DNA from 3 places in the Aurantivibrio plasticivorans genome. Region 1 is predicted to be linked to each of the others. Evidence: predicted binding sites of a transcription regulator. Region 1 holds the regulator's gene; each other region holds the start of a gene.

The links. Region 1 encodes sigma-54, which starts transcription at its own class of promoters, with help from an activator protein. Its sites were predicted from a motif close to TGGCACANNNNTTGCNNT; they were not measured.
Region 2: a site for sigma-54 is predicted at 1,603-1,620, ahead of ACZ5NB_RS11565 (flagellar brake protein). Genes of this name have one in related genera too.
Region 3: a site for sigma-54 is predicted at 2,685-2,702, ahead of ACZ5NB_RS11215 (flagellar basal body-associated FliL family protein). Genes of this name have one in related genera too.

What each region holds. Positions count from the first base shown of each region.
Region 1 is NZ_AP036020.1:2,765,365-2,770,190, reverse strand. It holds gene mgtE (magnesium transporter) at 1-253, opposite strand, end outside; gene ACZ5NB_RS12450 (HPr family phosphocarrier protein) at 350-619, opposite strand; gene rapZ (RNase adapter RapZ) at 652-1,530, opposite strand; gene ACZ5NB_RS12440 (PTS sugar transporter subunit IIA) at 1,619-2,080, opposite strand; gene hpf (ribosome hibernation-promoting factor, HPF/YfiA family) at 2,107-2,397, opposite strand; gene ACZ5NB_RS12430 (RNA polymerase factor sigma-54) at 2,586-4,142, opposite strand; gene lptB (LPS export ABC transporter ATP-binding protein) at 4,452-4,826, opposite strand, start outside.
Region 2 is NZ_AP036020.1:2,560,763-2,565,588, forward strand. It holds gene ACZ5NB_RS11555 (hypothetical protein) at 1-327, opposite strand, end outside; gene ttcA (tRNA 2-thiocytidine(32) synthetase TtcA) at 371-1,318, opposite strand; gene ACZ5NB_RS11565 (flagellar brake protein) at 1,835-2,488, shown strand; gene ACZ5NB_RS11570 (SpoIIE family protein phosphatase) at 2,463-4,127, opposite strand; gene ACZ5NB_RS11575 (STAS domain-containing protein) at 4,181-4,486, opposite strand; gene ACZ5NB_RS11580 (methyl-accepting chemotaxis protein) at 4,546-4,826, opposite strand, start outside.
Region 3 is NZ_AP036020.1:2,484,217-2,489,042, reverse strand. It holds gene ACZ5NB_RS11225 (hypothetical protein) at 1-653, opposite strand, end outside; gene ACZ5NB_RS11220 (flagellar hook-length control protein FliK) at 929-2,566, shown strand; gene ACZ5NB_RS11215 (flagellar basal body-associated FliL family protein) at 2,749-3,285, shown strand; gene fliM (flagellar motor switch protein FliM) at 3,298-4,332, shown strand; gene fliN (flagellar motor switch protein FliN) at 4,325-4,750, shown strand; gene fliO (flagellar biosynthetic protein FliO) at 4,807-4,826, shown strand, end outside.

The DNA of each region.
Region 1 (4,826 bases):
GGTTGAGGAAGTAAAGCTGGTTTTCTTCGGATAGTTCTTGAAGAACTTCACCCTCAAGGTCTTTGTCAATTAATCGCCACAGCGCTAGCCGAGATCGAGGGGGTGAAGATTCCAGTAAGTGAGCGATTTCTACCGGGCGGAGGCCATTTAGCATACGTCGCACAGGCTGAAACGCGCCGCTCTCTAGCGCGTCGGTAATCCGAGCTAGATGGGCTTGTGTTTGCGCTTTTAACTGGTCTGTAGATGGCTGCATATAAGTGAAAATCGCTAGAGGGCTTTGTCCCGGTAAGTGTAACTGATAGTGCGTTAATTTGCTTTTCGCTCAGGGCTTCGCGTAAACATGTAAGCCTTATTCTTCTTCATCAAATCGGTTATTAATCAGCGCTACAATTGCTTCCATGGCCTGCTGCTCGTCTTTGCCTTCGCTGGTAATCACAAGCTCAGTACCTTTACTTGCGGCGAGAAGCATAAGAGACATGACACTTTTGCCGTCTACACGAGTTTGTTGACTGCCGATGGTAATCTTACTGCCAAACCGACCGCAGGTTTTAGCCAGCTTTGCTGCTGCCCGAGCATGTAGGCCGAGTTTATTTATTATTGTAATTTGTTGTTCAACCATAAAAGTGTTAATTCCAAGGTCGCTTAGATCGCTTAATTGTGATCGGTCATATTTAATTCACGGTGTCTCACCAATACATTTTTGTATGCTTTACTGAAGTGTGTAAACAATTGGTTCGACAGGTAGACAGAGCGATGTTGGCCGCCAGTACAGCCAATGGCAATCGTAATGTAGCTACGATTATTTGCTTGGTGTTTGGGTAACCACCGCTCTAAATAAGCGGTGATATCAGCAAGCATATCTTGCACGTCGTCATGTCCCGACAAAAATGTTTCGATAGGTTCTTCAAGGCCATTAAAGTTCCGCAAGTGCGGCTTCCAATACGGGTTTGGTAGGCAGCGCACGTCGTAGACAATTTCAGCGTCAGCCGGTATTCCGTGTTTGAAGCCGAAAGACTCAAACAAAATAGACATTTCTGAAGCATCTGCGCCAAGTACACGGGTTTTAATGAGATCACGGAGCTCATGCAAATTTAGGCTAGTTGTGTCGATAACTAGATCTGACAGATCTGCGATGGGTTCGAGTAAGGAGCGCTCGGCGTGAATGGCTTGTTTGAGGTCTGTATTTTCATCACTCAGGGGGTGTTTTCTACGTGTTTCACTGTAACGTTGAATGAGAATGTTGTTTTTTGCATCGAGAAAAACTATCTCACATTTAACCCCTAGTGCTTCGATCGCTGTGAGAGTTTGTGGAAACTGTTTTAAGTCTTGCCAGGTGTTTCTGGCATCAATGCTGATAGCAAATTTTTGGTGACCATCACCATCGGGGTTAAGCGTCTTTATATGGTCAACTAATTGCGGTAGCAAGGAAGCTGGTAGGTTGTCCACGCACGTGAAACCAGCATCTTCGAGAAGGTGTAGCGCGGTACTCTTGCCTGAGCCGGAATGGCCGCTAATGACAATCAAACGCATAATTGAAACCTTTTAGCTCCATTAGGTTGAGCCTTAGAGTTTGCTCAAAAGGCGCTGGCCCGGTTATCGATACCGATTATTTATTTCGTTAGATATCGTTAAATACTTCGGTGGCACATTTGAATAAAGATTCATCGCTATTGGCCCGCCTGATGATATTAAGATTAGACGGATTACTAAACGCTTGCGCTAGTAGAGACAGGGTTTGCAGGTGCTGATTCTCCGCTTCGTCGGGCACCAGCAACGCAAACACGATATCTACTGGGGAATCATCAATTGCTTCAAATTCAATCGCCGTATCGAGAGTGAATAAGACGCCCACGGCATTGGCTAAGTTTTTGACCCGACAATGCGGTATTGCAATACCTTGCCCAATACCAGTAGAGCCTAGTCTCTCTCGATTCACTAGTTCTCTGAATAATTCATCCGACGAGAGTGCCGGGTAGTCTTCTGCGATTTTTTTTGCTGTTTCTTCCAAAACCCGCTTCTTGCTGCCACCAGCAATGTGGCAACAAGTGCGAGAGGGGGAGAGTATCTTGCTAATGTCCATAGGTTGGTTAACTGCTCGCGAGACGACTAGCGATGGCTACGTTGCTTTTCTTTGTGCTTAATGAGCTGTCGGTCAAGCTTGTCTGACAGAAGATCGATCGCAGCGTATAAATCTTCATTGCTAGAATCCGCAAAAAAATCTTTACCGCTAACGTGTACAGTGGCTTCTGCTTTTTGCTCCAGCTTGTCGACTGACAAGATAACGTTAACCGACGTAATCTGGTCGCTGTGTCGGTTGAGTTTGTCGAGTTTGTTGGCGACATAATCTTTAATGGAGTCGGTGAGATCGAGGTGATGGCCACTGATGTTTAATTGCATAGTGCAGCTCCTAATTGTGTAGGGGAACTCTGTCCGTTATATGACAATAATTGATTGTTTTGCGGGTCACATTACATACTTGGGGCGTTGACTCCTGTTGGATATAAGCCTCTTTGCCTAAGTAGGCGCTATGACTGTAGCGGAAGTAAGGTCGCGACAAATGTGTCGAGTTAATCGCTGGATACTTTTCACACAAGCCGTTTGCGTTCGTTAGAAGCGGGAATGTTTAGAGACTCCCGATACTTGGCTATAGTGCGTCTTGCTACTTGAATACCTTGCTCGGCCAATAGTTCGGCAATTTTACTATCACTGAGTGGTTTTTTCGGATTTTCCGCAACAACCAGTTTCTTAATTATAGCGCGGATAGCGGTAGATGAGCATTCTCCGCCGCTGTCGGTACTGACATGACTAGAGAAAAAATATTTTAGCTCAAATATCCCCTGTGGCGTGTGCATATACTTTTGCGTTGTCACACGGGAAATAGTGGATTCATGCATCCCCACCGCCTCAGCAACGTCGTGAAGAACTAGTGGCTTCATCGCCTCTGGACCATAGTCTAAGAAACCGCGTTGCTTTTCTACGATACAGGTGGCAACTTTTAACAAGGTTTCGTTACGGCTATGCAAACTTTTTAGAAACCATCGCGCTTCCTGCAAATTATCTCTCAAGAAGGTGTTGTCACTACTATTGTCGGCTCGCTTAATCAATGCAGAATAGGCTGGGTTGATACGCAGCTTAGGTGCGATATCAGGATTTAGCTTCACTGCCCACCGGTCGTCCTCTTTACTGACGAATACATCCGGTACGACATATTCGGTTTCCCCAGCGTTAATTTGTTCACCTGGGCGAGGGTTTAAGCTTTGAATTAATAAAATCGTATCGCGTAGTTCCGCTTCTTTGAGCTTTGTTTTACGCATTAATTGTTTGTAATCTCGACTACCGAGCAATGCTAGGTGGTCTTTGACGACGACGAAGGCGTCTTTTAAATAAGGTGTATCTTCAGCGAACTGTTTCAGCTGGATGAGTAGGGACTCTTGGAGGTCGTGAGCACAAACACCGGGTGGGTCAAATTGTTGCAGTCGATGTAAAACGGCATTGACTTCATCTTCTTCGAGTTCTTCCAGGCTATCTTCGATACCGTGAAATATCTCATTGGTGGTTTGAGAAAGGAAACCAGACGGCTCAACAGCATCAAGAATTGACATGGCGATGACGCGGTCTCGATCAGACATTGGCGTCAAATTAAGCTGCCACATTAGGTGATCGTATAGAGACTCTGTGACAGTACGCCGGGAGTCGTAATCGTAGTCTTCGTCTTCAGGGCCACTAGCGACAGGGCCTGTTGACGGTTGGTAGATATCGTCCCAACTGGTATCGACTGGAAGTTCATTGGGGATTTCATTATTCCAGTCTGACTCAGGGTAATCTTGCGAGTCATCACTTGAATTGGGTGCGCTATTCTCGAAATTATCGTTGTTATAAAGGTCTTGAGGGTCATTGGCGGAGTCGCCATCGGATGTACTGGTTGCTTCGCTGGTATTCTCCGAATTTGAATCAGTATCACCGCTGCCTCCATCCGAACCTGAATCATCTTCAGATATCTCCAACATTGGATTGGAATCTAGCGCATCTTGGATCTCTTGCTGTAAATCCAAGGTGGACAGTTGCAGAAGCTTAATTGCTTGCTGCAATTGCGGTGTCATTGTGAGCTGTTGGCCCAGCTTAAGTTGAAGCGATTGTTTCATAGATGACGGCGACTGCGTTGCACTTTAACTTGCCAAGCACAACTTCGGTTTGATAGTGCGAGCGTTGACAAGATCTTGTTGCTCAACCGTGAGACTTGGCTTTCCCTTAATTTACATCAGCTAAATTGTCTAGAAAGGATGTGCCAATTTGGAACCCCTGACTAAGTGTAGACAGGCTACCGCGACGCGGCAATCTTGACAAGCAATGTTTATGCCTGTGGTCAAAAAATCGCTTATTTAATGAAAATTGGTTTGTAAAAAACGCGGTTAATAGCGAATTAGACGTTGACTTGAGGCGTGTCGATAGGCCTATAGACGAAAATGTTCGCCCAGATAAACTTTGCGAACTTTCTGGTTGTTCAGAACTTGTTCGGGGCTACCCGACTCGATGATATGACCTTCACTAACAATGAAAGCGCGCTCGCAAATATCGAGCGTTTCTCTTACATTGTGATCGGTAATGAGCACGCCGATACCGCGTTCTTTTAGGTGAGTGATGATGCCTTTGATGTCGTTAACGGATATTGGGTCAACGCCCGCGAAGGGTTCGTCCAACAAAATAAAGGCAGGATCAGTGGCTAACGCTCGCGCAATTTCCACTCGACGGCGTTCGCCGCCTGATAACGCCATGCCTAGGCTGTCGCGTAAGTGGGTGATATTGAACTCGACTAACAATTCCTCCAT
Region 2 (4,826 bases), 200 kb from region 1:
ATCAGACAGCACGCTGCTGGCACGATAGCATTTGCGCCGATCTAAAAGCCCGCGGCGCTGAACGTGTCGACGATCATGGTACTTGCCATCATCTGCCGCCGGTTGGTACCAACATACGCCGCCAATACTTTCAATCACTTGCCTATAAGACTCTGCCTGTTTTTTGCCTTGGCGTTTTTTGATTAGGATTGGGTCACCCGCACTGAGCATATGGAGCGCACCATCAGACAAATTAAAACGCTGTTTAGCTTGACGATTAAAGCGAGAGACCTCACTGGGGTCGCGAAATTTATCGATGTAGATTACGTCGAATAACGGAGACTTCATTGACTTACTTTTGGCTGAATCAGTTGCAACGCGGACTGTAACATTAAAGTCGCACGTGCGGAATAAATTCTTCAACACCGGTGCTGTCGGACCGACCACCCTCTGGTACTCGTTGCGCCTCCGCACCTTCAAAGCTTTCGATTAAGGATAAGTCATAGTTAGGTTCAGTACTGCGATCGATCATAAGGTCAGCGAAATTAAACAACTCTCTGTCAGCCAATTGCGATGGAGACACCTTTTGCAAGGCAGAGAATATCGTTTCTGTGCGCCCTGGAAACTCTTTTTCCCAGCCCATCAACATATGTTTAATGTTTTGCCGCTGTAGATTCTCTTGAGATCCGCACAAATTACAGGGAATTATTGGGAACTGTTTAGCGTCGGCGTAGCGAATCAAATCTTTCTCGCGACAGTACGCTAAAGGGCGAATGACAATGTTACGTTTGTCATCCGACAGCAGTTTAGGTGGCATGGCTTTTAAACGACCGCCATAAAACAAATTGAGAAACAAGGTCTCAACAATATCATCTTTATGGTGCCCTAACGCAACTTTGGTCGCCCCAATTTTTTCAGCAAAACCATATAGCGTCCCACGGCGAAGCCTAGAACACAGGCCACATGTCGTCTTACCTTCAGGTACAACTTCTTTGACCACGCTGTAGGTATCACGCTCAACGATATGGTAGGGAACGCCTAGACGATCGAGGTATTCTGGAAGTACATGCTCAGGAAAACCCGGCTGCTTTTGATCCATGTTCACCGCAACAACGTCGAACTCAATCGGCGCGGTTTTCTGCAGATTGAGTAAGATGTCAAGCATGCAGAAAGAGTCTTTCCCTCCAGACAAACACACCATGACCTTATCGCCATCTTCGATCATTTTAAAATCGACAATAGCGGTGCCCACATGGCGGCGTAAACGCTTTTGCAGTTTATTGAACTCCAAGCGTTCCTTTGCGCTTGAGACCCCCGACAATAACTCTGTATTAACCATAATGTCCAATTAAAAAGTTAATTATGCAACCAAAAGGCAGAACTTAAGAATGGCGTGTATTGTAGGGGTAATTGACGAGAGTTTGAATGGTTAAATACGCGAATCACTCAGTGTCGCATTTTCGGCACGCGCTATTTAGCCCGTGACAACATTCCGGCACCGTTGGCGGTGAATATTAGTCGCTATCAGTAGAGACGGACCCAACCTAGCCAGATTGAGGCAAACCTCTGCCGCTTCGAGTCAACCTATACTCCGGCAACCATGGCCGTGACAGCGCCTTGCATTGGCATATTGATTGCTCTAACGAACTTAGGCAACACTTTTTGAGTCTCGCTTAATAGCAGCGGATATTTTGGAGCATCATTCTTTATGTATCGTCAGGCATCATCGTTAATGAGTCTTTTTCAAAAAGACAGGCAGCACTCCACACAGTCAAGTCAGCATCGAGCTCTCGAGCGAGAATCAGTTCAGGAGCGACTTGCTCCATTGTTCCAACTCCAGCAAACTAGACAACTCTTGGCCGTAGACATCCTAGATGGTTTTCACCCCAACAGCTACCAGAGCATGATTGTCGGCATCGATGTATGGGACGATACACTGTGGCTAGATAGCTTTACCCCAGAGAACATCTATGAGCCAGTCAAAATTGGCGACAAACTGACGATACAGCATCGTCAACACGGCCAGATTCTAAACTTTCAGGGCCACGTAAAAATCATTACCGACGACCGATACCCCCTTGTTGGTATCACACTCCCTGCCGAGATTGGTTATCGATCCCGACGCTTATATCCCAGGTGGCAGCCCGACGCAGGCCATAATGCGATCTGTCGCGTAACCTCTCCGATAGGTATTCCTTGGAGTGCAAAAATTATCAATTTATCAGCAGGAGGAGCACGGCTCGCGATTGCAGGCAATTTGGCGTCCCAACTGTCACGCGGTTGCTACTTTAACAAGTTACAGTTTAATTTAGATAACGCAGTCCGTCTTGAATGCGCCGCCGAGCTTAAGACATCGCGCTTCGCTAGACGGCCCTACGAACACACCCTACTGAGCATTTCACTGAGAAACATTGCGGTCAGTGATAAGATAAAAATACAAAATTATGTCTGCTATCAACTCGAAGCTGGAAATACAACGCTCATCAATGCAGCGGATAAGATACGGTAACGGTCCGGCCACCATTCGAATAGTAGATGTTCTCGCACAGAGACATGAGTAAGTTTAAGCCGCGGGAATGAGCGAGCTGATCTCCTGCGCCATTACTCATCACCGAATAATCGAACCCGTCTCCGCTATCAGTCAATTGAATATTAAGGCATTCATTCTCGGCCACCCAAACCTTAATCTCTAATTCCCCATCGGATAGCCCGTCGAGCAATGCTTTACGCATCTGATAGTACCGAGAAAAACCATCTTCTTCATTTTTGATCGCCGAATCTAGCTTTAATAGGCCATGCTCTAAGGAGTTGTTATAAAGTTCACTGATAATTGTAAACAAAACGTCTCTATGATCTTTAGCAAACTGCACACTACTAATGAGCCTAACGATTTGCTCAATAGTATTCGTGTTGCGGAGCTGTTCAGCGGTTAATTTAAGGACTATATTCCAAGGCAGGCATATGGGCTTACTTTTTTCATTATCGCCCTGAATTTCACCACCGAAAGTTACGGGTTTACCAATAATCTCAACCAAGGAAATATCATCGGTTTGGGCGGTACCTTCATGGTAGCGCTCTATTTCGTCAGAGATTGCATCGACGGATGGTCCACGTGTTGTTTCCAAAAAGCTAATGAAACGCTGTTCACCATACATTTCGCCAGCCCCATTGACCGCTTCCACAATACCATCGGTATAGGAGTATATTCTCAAACCTGAGACGGGGGTAATGAGCTCTACCGAATCTTCAAATTCACTATCGGACAATACGCCTAGTGGCATATGTTGTGATTGAACTTTACGAACTATTTTTCCTCGCTGATTTAACAACAACATATCATTCATTCCACCACACCAGGCCGTAAGGCGATCACCGGACCTATCCAGTTCCAAAATGCTGGCACAGAAAAACATGTTCGGAGGCAAAATATTTTGCAGCTTTCTATTAATTTCTCGAGCTATATGACCTATTCCGGCTTTCTTTTGCGCCATAGCATAAAAAATATCGGATACAGGAAGGCACCCTATTGCGGCAGATAAACCATGCCCAGTAAAGTCCCCAAGAAGCACATACACGCCACCGAGAGGACTGCGAGAAATCAACAACAGGTCTCCGTTGAACATGGACATTGGCGAAACATGGAAATTAACATTATTACAATGTTGCTCCATGCGCTGCATTCCATTGCTAAACACGGTTTCAACAATTTTGTGCTCTCGATCCATTACACGGCGGTGATAACTTAACGATTCGTTGCTGGCCTTAAGTTGATTGTGTAATTTGACGGACCTCTGATGAGCACGTATCTTCGCGAGCAATACGTTTTCATTCACAGGTTTTGGCACAAAATCATCACCGCCTATTTCTAAGCAACGGGCCAACGTCTCCTCATCATCAAGTGCCGTAACGAATAGTATGGGAATTAGGTTATCTTTTGCTATATCTTTAATTGCCATGGCAGCGGCGTAACCGTCCATGACAGGCATGTTGATATCCATCAATATCAAGTCAATATCGGGGTCATCGCGATAGGTGTCGACAGCGACCTGACCATTTTCGGCTTGCGCATACCGATATCCATGGTCATCCAGCATAAACGCTAAAAGCTCCCGGTTGTATCGGTGATCATCTACAATCAATATTTTCACAATCTACTCTTAACTCTAACTACAGAAGCTTTAAATAATGAGTTTATGATGTGTTAACTAATATCAAACTTTTTATCAAACCGAGAGATCATGAATATTTTTCTTATGTCGTTGTTAGGGTTAATTAATTTAATCTTACACTGACTATTCTGGACATGCTTTTGTAAGTTTATAAGCATTCCTAACGCGGAACTATCAATGTACCGAGCATCTCTAAAGTCCACAACAATATTTTCGTCGGGCTTTGGCGTAAACTGCTCGTATGCTCTCCTGAAATCTTCCACACAATTAAAATCAAACGTTTCATCAAGCGTAATGAGAAACTCTCCTCGCTCATTGTTACTTGTACGAATTGTCATGCTTTCACCGTCCTATACATTCTTACCACCAACTTTTATCCCGACTTTCATCGCCTACATTAAAACAATTCCGCATCACTCGAATCATCACCTTCTGTCGTATTGTTTCCATTTTCAGCCATGTGATTCTCTACTAATGCCAAAGACTCTGAGAACAATTCATCCAAACTCTTTCCGTGTGGATTTACTTTAGTTGCCATGTCTAGTGCATTGCAATATTGATCAATACGTTGCTTTATTCGGCCTGTTTTTTGCCCTACCAAATCTGCAAACTGTAGCGCCGTAATAGCGCTATTCACATCCCGACCAATCCCTTCGCTAAGGCTAGAAACCTCTTTAA
Region 3 (4,826 bases), 280 kb from region 1:
TGATTCATTTCTACCATAATCATCACGTGATTGGGGGTTTGTACAAATTGGTAATGATTGTTGTACATCACATTGTTAAGCGGCGGACCACCTGAGCTACCGAAACTTATGAGACAGCGGTCTCCGACCGGACGAACTTCTGGGCCGTCAAACATTCCTACCCGGCCATTTTTTCCATTACCGGTGGGTCTGAAAGCAGCCATTCTGGCCATCCGGCCTTCTTTGGAGTAGGGAATTTGCCCATCTTCTGGCTCAATAATCCAAGAAGAACGGTATTCACCTTTCACTATGCCGTAAGTAGAACCCGGATCAATCCAAAAGTTGTTATAGCCTTTGTTTGTGTCGCCGTCGTTTGGCGGTGGTGCATTCGGGTCGGTTCGCTTATTGTCTTCGCGTAAACGGCGGTTGTAGTAGGAGTTGTAAGTGATTTCTTCAATTTTCGACTTTGGTATCACAAGGTCTTCGAACTCTGCCGGGCGAGTCATACGCGTCAGCGATGCGTTGGTCCATACGCCTTGCAAGTCGGGTTTTCCATCTGCCATACGAGGTATTGTGTAGTTTTCAGCGACGCTAGTAGTAGTCATTAGTGCGCTAATGACTACACTAGGCAAAAGCCTAACTAAGTAGCGTATCGTCTCGCGTGACGCTTTCATTTTTCTAACTCCTGAATTCATCGTTCGTCTAAATTGCGGGAAAACCGCACAATTGCTTTTGTTTTTCAAATTATTGTTTTTGGCTTTTCAATCGGTAAGGTGACCATGACCTAGTTTAATCGTGACCTAGTTTATTTAAGCCACGTTCATTAGGTTAACTCATCGGTTTTTGATCTGGCACTGCCTTTGCACTTCTTCTCATAGAATTTAAATACCCGCTATTAGATATAGTGGTAGCAGCATCTTGTGTATAGCGTTGTAAGGAGTCTACTGAAATGGGCGCAACACCAAACTCGACTGATTTTATATTGTCACTGAATGCTAACCCTGTGGTGAAAGTAAACCCAGAAAACAAGACTCGTGTCGTGGATAAAGCGCCTTCTGAGTCCGGTAAACGCTTTCACGAGGTGCTCCGTGATCGATCCGAACAACCCAATAAAACAACAGGTAGTGCGTCGCAAGTTGCTGAAAAATCAGAAAAAAAAGGCGTTCAAGAGAAAGATAATCCATCTTCACCGAATCATTCTAGCGAAGTAAAGTCATCAGCAAATGAAGCGCGCAAAAGCGACGACCTTAGTGAAAATGCGAATAGTGAACGACAAAATAAGTCGGCGGACCACGATGTAAAAGCCGCAACGGAAAATAAATCTTATGATGCCACTGAAGAACAAGGTGGCGCGCACAGCGCGCCGCACCAAGCGAATACGGATGACGATACGCCGCGGGGTATTTTTCAGCCTGAAGGCAATAGTTTGCCGCAACAGCGACAAGATTTACCTGCCTCACTAAGTATCCCCGCTATGCATGACAGCCTGTCGGAATTAAACCTCAACGGGCTAAATGCCATTCAGGAGTTGACACCACAGCAATTGGAGGCATTAGAGGACCTAGTTGAAGGTGGGGTCCCCTTAGCAGAAGCTATCGCTCAAATACTTCAACCGATAGGTGAAAACACTAACCTTAGTACAACAAGCACTGTTGCCAATGAGCCGCAGACTCACATACCGATAGAAGCCGTTGATAGCGTATTTGAAAATGGTAACTCTCAGACGCAAGCCAAAGATCTTGCCAGTGAACGAGCGGTTAACGATCTTGTTCACGCCGAAGTAGGCCCCAAGAAGCCAGGTGTGGAAACCTTCGGAAATACCAACGCCATGCCAAACTCAGGCCGCTCTCATCTAATGTCTACGGGGCAAGGGGCTAGCGACCTTATCAGTACCACCGCGCAGTCGCCTGAAAGCAGTCGAGTGGCAGAGGTGGTACCCACTGCCGCTACCTTGTCAGAAGCCCTCAGAAACAACATGAAACAGGATCTCAGGTCTGTCGATCTATTAGGTAAGTCGCAAGCGGTGGATGGCAAGTCAGCTCTTGCTGACAATGGTTCTACTATGGCGATGACAATCAAGCCTCTCGCCGCCGATGGGAAGTGGGGACAGACCTTACAAACCCTCCACCAAGTAGGTGGAGGGGAGGACGGCGTTGGGCCCTCAGTTAAATTGCCGGTACTGGCCAGTAATCGAGAATGGGGGCAGGCCATGGCTGACAAGATGTTTTGGCTAGCCAGTCAGAAAGTGCAGTCTGCAGAGGTTCGGCTGGATCCGCCAGAACTTGGGCCGTTGCAGGTTAAGATTGCTGTAAATCAAGATACCGCCAGTATTAGTTTCGTCAGTCATAACGCCAGCGTTCGTGACATGCTAGATCAAAATGCTTTTCGATTAAGAGAAATGTTCGAACAGGGAGGCTTAAATCTAGTCGATGTTGATGTGTCAGGCCGCGATTCTGGGCACGAGGCGCAGGACGATAACACCGATGGTGGAATTACTTCTGGGATGCCAGGTGAGGGCGATTCAGTGAATAGCAGCGATGAACCCGCTACATTAGAACTACTCAACCTCGTGGACTATTACGTTTAGCGTACAGCCATCGCAAAACGTGGAACGCTAAATTCTAGGCGGTAAGATTTTTCAAATCTGCCGCTCATCCTCCCTCCCTCTCAAACTTACCCCATTTAGAAACCCAATTGTCTCCCGCTGGCATTTTTTTTGCTCTTACTGTGAATAACGGATGTTATTCAATAAAACGACAGGAAATTGACATGGCAGATGAGGACGATACAGAAGACACCGGTGAAGGCGAAGAAGGGTCCGGTGGCGGCAAGAAAAAGCTCAGTATTCTTGCGGCGATCATTCTTGTGCTCATCATTATCTCTGTGGTTGGCACATTATTCGCGCTAGATATGTTCACGGGTGCTGAAGATGAAATGGTTGAAGCTGAAATGATTGAAGAAGTTCCCGAGGAAGATCAAGGACCAAAACCTGCGATCTACTTTCCACTCAAGCCGCCTATCATCGTCAATTTTCAAGCGCGCGGTAGACAACGCTTTCTTCAGGCCGAGTTAACGCTGATGACCCGAGATGAGACAGTTATTAGCGCGATAGAAACTCACATGCCAGCAATACGAAATGCACTGGTACTACTGTTTGGTGGCCAGGTTTACGAAGATCTCCAAACACACGAAGGCAAAGAAAAGTTACAAGAAGCGGCGCGGGAAGAAATTCAAGCGCTTTTAGAAAAGGAAATTGGGGACGCTGGCATAGAACAAGTACTTTTTACCAGCTTCGTGATGCAGTAATCGAGAGCTAACATGCAAGATCTACTATCACAAGACGAAATCGATGCGCTCCTTCATGGTGTTGATGATGGCGAGATTGAAACTGAAAATGATGTTGAGCAGGGCGGCGTTAAATCCTACGACTTAACAAGCCAAGACCGCATTGTCCGCGGTCGTATGCCGACACTGGAAATGATCAACGAGCGCTTTGCACGTTATACCCGTATTAGCATGTTTAATTTATTGCGCCGTACAGCCGATGTGTCGGTCGGTGGTATTCAGATTCAAAAATTCGGTGAATACGTGCACACCCTTTATGTTCCTACCAGTTTAAATATGGTGAAATTTCGGCCTCTAAGGGGTACATCGCTCATCATTTTTGACGCCAAGTTAGTCTTTAAATTGGTTGATAATTTTTTTGGTGGCGATGGCCGTCATGCGAAAATTGAAGGTAGGGAATTTACGCCAACCGAACTTCGCGTAGTTCAAATTGTGTTGCAGCAGGCATTCATTGATTTGGCTGAAGCTTGGAAAGCGGTAATGGATATCGACTTCGAATATGTGAATTCTGAAGTGAACCCTTCAATGGCCAATATCGTTAGTCCTAGTGAAGTCGTGGTCGTTAGCACTTTCCATGTAGAGCTAGATGGTGGTGGTGGTGAGCTACATATTACGATTCCGTACTCCACCATTGAACCCATTAGGGAAATGCTCGACGCTGGTTTGCAAACGGATTCTGACGAGTCTGACGATCGATGGGTGAATGCATTGCGTAACGATATTATGGATGCGCGAGTGGATCTAGAAACAGATGTCGTTAAGCGGGAAATTCCGCTTAGAGAAATAATGGAGTTAAAAACCGGTGATGTGATACCCGTAGAAATGCCGGATTTTCATGTTGTTACCGCTAATGGAATTCCCATGTTTAAAAGTCGCATAGGGCAATGTAATGGCAATTTGTCGCTCAAAATAGACGAAGTGATTAAACGAGTGCACATTCCTGGCGTTACCGAAAAAGCAGCGCTGCAGAAGAAAAAGCAGGAACAGAAGGAAAAGAGCAATGAGTGATGAAGACGATTTAGTTCCGGAGGAAGGCTCATCCGAAGAAGATATGGCGGACGAGTGGGCTGCAGCGCTGGAGGAGCAAGAAGACACTGAAGGCGAAGTCGCCGAGCTTGACGACTTTAGTGGTGACCCAGGTCTAGAGCTGAAACAAGCTTCAGGGAACCCTGATCTCGATGTGATTCTGGATATTCCTGTAACCATGTCAATGGAAGTTGGTAGTACCTCAATCACGATTCGCAATTTACTGCAGCTAAATCAAGGTTCTGTGATAGAGCTAGATCGTTTAGCTGGCGAACCACTTGATGTGCTGGTTAACGGAACGCTGATCGCCCATGGCGAGGTGGTGGTTGTGAACGAAAAATTTGGTATTCGAATGACTGACGTCATCAGTCCTGCTGAGAGAATAAAACGCTTAGGTTAGCTCTAACTCATTCGACAACCTGTAAATTTGCAAAGAGATACAAGGAGTATCGAAAGGTGATATTGGCATTTGCAAG